Regions from separate parts of the Paracoccus sp. SY genome, predicted to be linked through region 3. Evidence: riboswitches for the same ligand, from Rfam matches in the RefSeq annotation. Region 3 holds a riboswitch; each other region holds the start of a gene.
What was found. A riboswitch is a leader RNA that binds a small molecule or an ion and turns the genes downstream of it on or off. The one in region 3 is predicted to bind thiamine pyrophosphate.
Positions count from the first base shown of each region.

Region 1 (2,259 bases), on a different contig from region 3:
TCCCGGGCCTCTCGTTCGAAGCCTACTCGACCGGCACGGCCCTCGGCGATTGGCAGGCCGGCTCCACCACCTTCTACTGGGCGTGGTGGATTGCCTTTTCTCCCTTCGTGGGTCTCTTCCTCGCCCGCATCTCGCGGGGCCGGACGGTGCGCGAATTCGTGGTTGGGGCCGTCATCGCACCGTCGCTGGTCTGCTTTGCCTGGATGGCCATGCTCGGCGGCACGGCAATCGATCTGGAGCTGTCGGGCGTCGCCCAAGGTGCCATCATCGATGCGTCCACCACCAACATGCTGTTCGCGACGCTGCAGTTCATCGTGGGCGAACAGGTCTATGGCATTGTTGCGATCATGTGCGTGGCGCTGATCCTGACTTTCCTCGTCACCTCGGCTGACTCGGGCCTCCTTGTCATCAACACAATCATGGCAGGCGGTGAGGAAGAAACCGACGTGCGCCACCGTATCGTCTGGGGTGTCCTGCTGACACTGGTCATCGGTGCCCTGATCATTGCAGGAGGCGGGGGGCTGATCGTGCTGCAGAACGCCATGATCATCGGAGCGCTGCCCTTCGCGTTCGTGATGGTTGCGATGTGCGTCTCGTTGGGCAAAGCGCTTTATCGTGACCATCAGCGCGACCGGTTTGCCGATGCGGAGACTGCGGGCCTTGTCGTTGATCGCATGAGCTGACGCTCGTGTTATGGCCACGGGCCTCCGAGACAGGCCCGTGGTCCGGCAATCCGAACAAGCGAGTGTGGCGGATGCCTGCCCGTGACACGGCGCTCAGCGGGTCGCTCCAGGCTATTTGCACGGCATACTATTTTCGGCAGGATGTCTGCTATGCGGACGAAGCGGACAGTCAAACCTCTCACTGCTTGACACATGCAGCACCTCAGTGCAGCTTGCCCGCACGTCAGGGGAGTCCCGCCTAGGGGACTGAGAGGCTGAGTGGGGGCAACCCCGGTGAAGCGACCCTTTGAACCTGACCCAGTTGATGCTGGCGTAGGAAGACCGAAGGGCAATTCCCCCAGTTGCATTCTGGGCGGTCCTTTCGGGCCGCTTGGCCCCGTTCGCGCGGTCATATGGCCTGCGCTTCCTTGCCATCCTCGCCTTGGTCGCGCGAATGGAGAGGAAGACATGAAAGACCAGCCGCAGCCCGCAATCACCACGGGCGCACTGCCCGCATCCAGCAAGGTTTACATCACCGGCACCCTGCACGACATCCGCGTGCCGATGCGGCGCATCGAGCTGAGCGGGGGCGAACCCGCGTTGACGGTCTATGACAGTTCCGGCCCGTATACCGACCCTGATGCCGACATCGACATTGCCTGCGGATTGCCCGCCATGCGAGGCGATTGGCAGCGGATGCGTGGCGATGCCGTTGCTTATGCCGGGCGAGCGGTCACTTTGGCCGATAACGGTTTTGCCACGGGGGAACGCCTGACCCCGGCATTTCCGCGCGCCATGAAGCCATTGCGCGCGACGCCGGGTGCGAACGGCACTGGCGCGATCACGCAGCTTGCCTATGCGCGCGCGGGCATCGTGACGCCCGAAATGGAATTCGCCGCGATCCGCGAGAATGAGGGGCGCGTAACGGCCGCCGCCTGCGATGGCGAGGATTTCGGGGCCATGATCCCCGATCTGGTCACGCCGGAATTCGTCCGCGCGGAAATCGCGGCGGGCCGGGCCATCATTCCGGCCAATATCAACCATCGCGAGCTTGAGCCGATGGTCATCGGACGCAATTTCCTGGTCAAGATTAACGCCAATATTGGAAATTCCGCCGTTACCTCGTCGATGGAGGAAGAGGTGGACAAGATGGTCTGGGCCATCCGCTGGGGCGCAGATACGGTCATGGACCTATCTACCGGGCGCAACATCCACAATATCCGCGACTGGATCATCCGCAACTCGCCCGTGCCGATCGGGACCGTGCCGCTGTATCAGGCGCTGGAAAAGGTCGGCGGCATTGCCGAGGATCTGACCTGGCAGATCTTCCGCGACACGCTGGTCGAACAGGCGGAACAGGGCGTGGATTATTTCACCATCCACGCAGGCGTGCGGCTGCACATGATCCCGATGACGGCGCAGCGGGTGACAGGAATCGTGTCGCGCGGCGGCTCGATCATGGCGAAATGGTGTCTGCATCACCACCGCGAAAGCTTTCTTTACGAACGGTTCGACGAAATCTGCGACATCATGCGAGCCTATGACGTCAGCTTCAGCCTGGGCGACGGCTTGCGCCCCGGATCGATTGCCGATGCCA
Region 1 covers NZ_NWMQ01000077.1:2,367-4,625, reverse strand. Annotated here, with positions in the region: gene CK944_RS20885 (BCCT family transporter) at 1-683, shown strand, start outside; TPP riboswitch at 899-1,019, shown strand; gene thiC (phosphomethylpyrimidine synthase ThiC) at 1,131-2,259, shown strand, end outside.
Region 1: it holds a riboswitch for thiamine pyrophosphate, as region 3 does, so the genes downstream of both, thiC (phosphomethylpyrimidine synthase ThiC) here and thiD (bifunctional hydroxymethylpyrimidine kinase/phosphomethylpyrimidine kinase) in region 3, are expected to answer to the same signal.

Region 2 (2,259 bases), on a different contig from region 3:
GGCCTCGGCCCGCGTCAGCCCGAGAACGCCCGCAGCCATTCGTCAAGCGCGGGCTGACGCAGCGCCTCGGCCTCGGTCTCGGAATAGAACAGGGTCTTTTCGGGTCGGGGCAGGTCGCGCATGACCTGGGGCCAGTCGTCCTGCGGCAGCTTGGCGGGCAGCGACCAGTTGGCCAGCGGGATGGTGGCCTGGAATTCGGGCGTCAGGATCCAGTCCATGAAGGCTTGCGCCAGTTCCGGCTGGTCGGTGGTGCGGACCTGTGCCGCGACCTCGGCCATTAGGTAATGGCCTTCGGGGAAGATCGCGGCCTTCTTGGTGGCGTCGCCCTCGGCCTCGATATGATAGGCGGGCGAGGTGGTGTAGGACAGGACCATGTCGGCCTCGCCCTCGGTGAACATCCCATAGGATTCCGACCAGCCCTTGGTCACGGTCAGCACCTTGGGGGCAAGCTTGGCCCAGGCGTCAGGCGCCTGGTCGCCATAGACCGACTTCACCCACAAGAGCAGCGCCAGGCCGCTGACCGACGATCGCGGATCCTGGATCACGATCTTCAGGTCGTCGGGCGCCTCCAGCAGTTCGACGAAACTGGCGGGCGGGTTCTGCAGCCGGGTTTCGTCATAGACGAAGGCCGTCTCGCCCCAGTTATAGGGCAGGAAGATGTCGTCGGTCCATTCGACGGGCAGCGACAAGCCGGACGTATCCTGCCCATGCGGCGCGAAAAGGCCGGATGCGCGGGCGCGGGCGGTCACGTCGGTGTTCAGGCCGAAGACGATGTCGGCCTCGGTCCGTTCGCCCTCCATCAGCACGCGGGACAACTCGTCCCCGGTGACGAAGCGCAGGTCGCAGTTGCAGAAGGCCTCGAACCCTTCCTCGATCCTGGGGCCGGGGCCCCATTCGCTGGTGATGGATTCGCCCGCATAGACGGTCAGGACGGGCTTGTCCTGCGCCATGGCCGGGGTCGCCGCCAGCAGAACAAGCATCAGGGGCAGTTTCATCGCTGTCTCCTTTCCATATGGGTCACGAAAGAAAGGACAGCGTCACCTTCCCTCCGCCGGTGTTAGCCGGATCAGGTTCAACGGGTCCGCTTGCGCGTCTCAGCCACATGGCCCCCCGAGGTGGCCTTGAATGTAGGGATTTCGCAGCCCGCCGCAAGCGGCTAGAAACGCCGCCATGACGAAGGACATGACCGATCAGCCCACGCCGATGATGGCGCAATACCTGGCGATCCGCGAGGCGAACCCCGGCGCCCTGCTGTTCTATCGCATGGGCGATTTCTACGAGATGTTCTTCGACGACGCCGTGGCCGCCGCAAGCGCCCTAGACATCGCGCTGACGAAGCGCGGCACCCATGGGGGCGAACCCATCCCGATGTGCGGCGTGCCGGTCCATGCGGCCGAGGGCTATCTGCTGACGCTGATCCGCAAGGGCTTTCGCGTGGCCATCGCCGAGCAGATGGAGGATCCGGCCGAGGCCAGGAAGCGTGGGTCGAAATCGGTCGTCGCCCGCGACGTGGTGCGGCTGGTGACGCCCGGCACCCTGACCGAGGAATCGCTGCTGGAGGCGCGGCGCCACAACTATCTGGCGGCATGGGCGCAGGTGCGGGATGATTGCGCGCTGGCCTGGGTGGATATCTCCACCGGCGCCTTCCAGGTGATGGAATGCCCGCTGCCGCGACTTGCGCCCGAACTGGCGCGCCTTGCGCCCCGCGAATTGTTGGCCTGCGACGGATCGGGCCTGGGCGATCTGGCGGCGGATGCCGGGGCGGCGCTGACCGACCTGCACGCCAGTGCCTTTGACAGCGCGGCGGGGCAGCGGCGGCTTTGCGGGCTTTACGGCGTGGAAACGCTGGACGGCTTCGGGTCGTTCAGCCGCGCGGAACTGTCGGCCATGGGGGCCATCGTCGATTATCTGGACCTGACGCAGAAGGGGAAACTGCCCCTGCTGCGCCCGCCGGTGCGCGAACGCGCGGGCGGGGCGATGGGGATCGACGCGGCCACCCGGCGCAACCTGGAACTGACCCAGGCCCTGTCGGGCGGGCGCGAGGGATCGCTGCTGTCGGCCATCGACCGGACGGTGACGGCGGCGGGCGCGCGGCTGCTGGAACGACGCATCGGCGCCCCATCGCGCGATCTGGCGCTGATCCACGCGCGCCATGACGCGGTGGCGATGCTGGTCGATGATCCCCGCCTGACGGGCGATCTGCGAACGGCGCTGTCGCGCGTGCCCGACATGGACCGGGCGCTGTCGCGGCTGGCGCTG
Region 2 covers NZ_NWMQ01000004.1:71,528-73,786, reverse strand. Annotated here, with positions in the region: gene CK944_RS05280 (thiamine/thiamine pyrophosphate ABC transporter permease ThiP) at 1-39, opposite strand, end outside; gene CK944_RS05275 (thiamine ABC transporter substrate binding subunit) at 15-995, opposite strand; TPP riboswitch at 1,027-1,123, opposite strand; gene mutS (DNA mismatch repair protein MutS) at 1,183-2,259, shown strand, end outside.
Region 2: it holds a riboswitch for thiamine pyrophosphate, as region 3 does, so the genes downstream of both, CK944_RS05275 (thiamine ABC transporter substrate binding subunit) here and thiD (bifunctional hydroxymethylpyrimidine kinase/phosphomethylpyrimidine kinase) in region 3, are expected to answer to the same signal.

Region 3 (2,259 bases):
CAGGCCCATCACGCCCCCGCCGATCACGGTCACGCTCACAGGGCGGCCTCGACGGGTTGCGGCCACAGCGCGTGGAAGTGATGCACCGGCCCATGCCCACCGCCGATGGACAGATCGTCCGCCGCCTGGATCGCGCGGTGCAGCCAGTCATGCGCCCGGCCCGCCGCATCCGCGACCGAAAGCCCCTGCGCCAGTCCCGCCGCGATGGCCGAGGCCAGCGAACATCCCGTGCCATGCGTGTGCCGGGTGTCGATCCGCGCCGATGCGAAGCGCGCCACCTCGTCCGGCCCGACCAGAAGATCGGTGCAGTGGCTTCCCCCTGCATGACCGCCCTTCATCAGCACATGGCGCGGGCCAAGCGCGCAAAGCGCACGGCCCTGCGCGATCGCCTGGGCGTCGGAACCGGCAGGGGCCTGGCCCAGCAGGCGCGCGGCCTCGGGCAGGTTGGGGGTCAGCACATGGGCGAGGGGCAGCAAATCGTGGATCAGCGCGGCCACGGCGTCGTCCGATGCCAGGACATCGCCCGACTTCGCGATCATCACCGGGTCCAGCACGACGGGGATGGCGCAATCGCGCAACGATGCCGCGACCGCGGCGACTGCCTCCGGCGACCCGATCATGCCGATCTTGATGGCATGAACGGCGATATCGTCCAGGACCGCGTCGATCTGGGCACGGATCAAGGCCGGGGGGACGGGATGGATCGCCGTCACGCGCCGGGTGTTCTGGGCGGTCACGGCCGTGACCACGCTGGCGGAATAAACGCCAAGCGCCGACAGGGTCTTGATATCCGCCTGCAATCCCGCGCCGCCGCCGCTGTCGGATCCGGCAATGGTCAGAACGGTCCTGGTCATGTCCCTTCCCCTTTTCTGTCGCATCCGGGACATGCGAGGGGGGAGGGGGCGGCAGACAGGCGGATCGGTCCGGCGGACGACGCATGTCTGCCTATCCGTTCCCTCCGCCGGCATGACCCGGATCAGGTTCGATGGGTCGGTGCGCATTGCACCTCTCAGCCCCGCGACGGGACGCCCCAACGGATAGTGTCGGGGGAACCCTAGCGGCGTCGGGGGCGAGCGTCCAGCGGGAAAACCCCGCGGCTTGCGCCATTCGCCCCAGGGGCGCACAGTGGGTCATCGAAACACAGGGAGGCGGGTATGAAACAATCGGCAGTTGCGGTCGCGCTGTTCCTGGGCGGGTCCGCCATGGCCTTTGCCCAGCAGGCCACCGACGCGGTGGCGCCCGAGGGGGCGTCGGGTTCCGACGTCCAGGCCGACGGTTTCGGCCCGCTGACCCAGGCCTCGCGCGATGCGCTTGACGCCAAGGCGCGGGGCGAATCCGTTGCCGGGCAGGACTGGATGATCAGCGCGGCCCATCCCCTGGCGTCCCAGGCGGGGGCCAAGGTCCTGGCCGCCGGCGGCAGCGCGGCCGACGCCATGGTCGCGGTGCAGGTGGTGCTGGGCCTAGTCGAGCCGCAAAGCTCGGGCCTGGGGGGCGGTGCCTTTCTGGTCTGGCACGACGCCGAAACGGGCGAGCTGACCACGCTGGACGGCCGCGAGACCGCCCCCATGGCGGCCACGCCCAGGCTGTTTCTGGACGGGGAAGGCCAGCCGCTGGACTTCATGGAGGCGGTGGTGGGCGGCCTGTCGGTCGGCACCCCCGGCACGCCCGCCCTGCTGGAGGCCGCGCATCGCAAATGGGGCCGCGCGAATTGGGCGGGCCTGTTCGACGACGGCATAGGCCTGGCCGAGGAAGGCTTCACCGTCTCTCCGCGCCTGGCGACGCTGGTGGCCGAGGAAGGCGAGGCGTTGCAGGGCGATCCCGCGACGACGGCCTATTTCTTTCCAGATGGCCAGCCGGTCGCGGCGGGGGCAAGGCTGACCAACCCGGCCTATGCCGAAACCCTGCGCCGCCTGGCATCCGAGGGCGCGGCGGGCTTTTACCAAGGCGGCATCGCGGAAGGCATCGTCGCGGCCGTGCGCGATGCCGACAATCCCGGCCTGCTGTCCATGCAGGATCTGGCGGGTTACCGGGTGGTCGAACGTCCGGCCGTCTGCGTCGAATATCGCAGCCATGATGTCTGCGGCATGGGGCCGCCGTCATCGGGCGGGCTGACCGTGGGGCAGATCCTGGGGATGCTGGGCGGATACGACCTGGCCGCGCTGGGGGCGGAAAGCCCCGAAAGCTGGCGGCTGATCGGCGATGCGTCTCGCCTGGCCTTTGCCGACCGTGGCCGGTTCATGGCCGACAGCGACCATGTGC
Region 3 covers NZ_NWMQ01000006.1:138,394-140,652, reverse strand. Annotated here, with positions in the region: gene CK944_RS07575 (FAD-dependent oxidoreductase) at 1-39, opposite strand, end outside; gene thiD (bifunctional hydroxymethylpyrimidine kinase/phosphomethylpyrimidine kinase) at 36-854, opposite strand; TPP riboswitch at 937-1,043, opposite strand; gene ggt (gamma-glutamyltransferase) at 1,155-2,259, shown strand, end outside.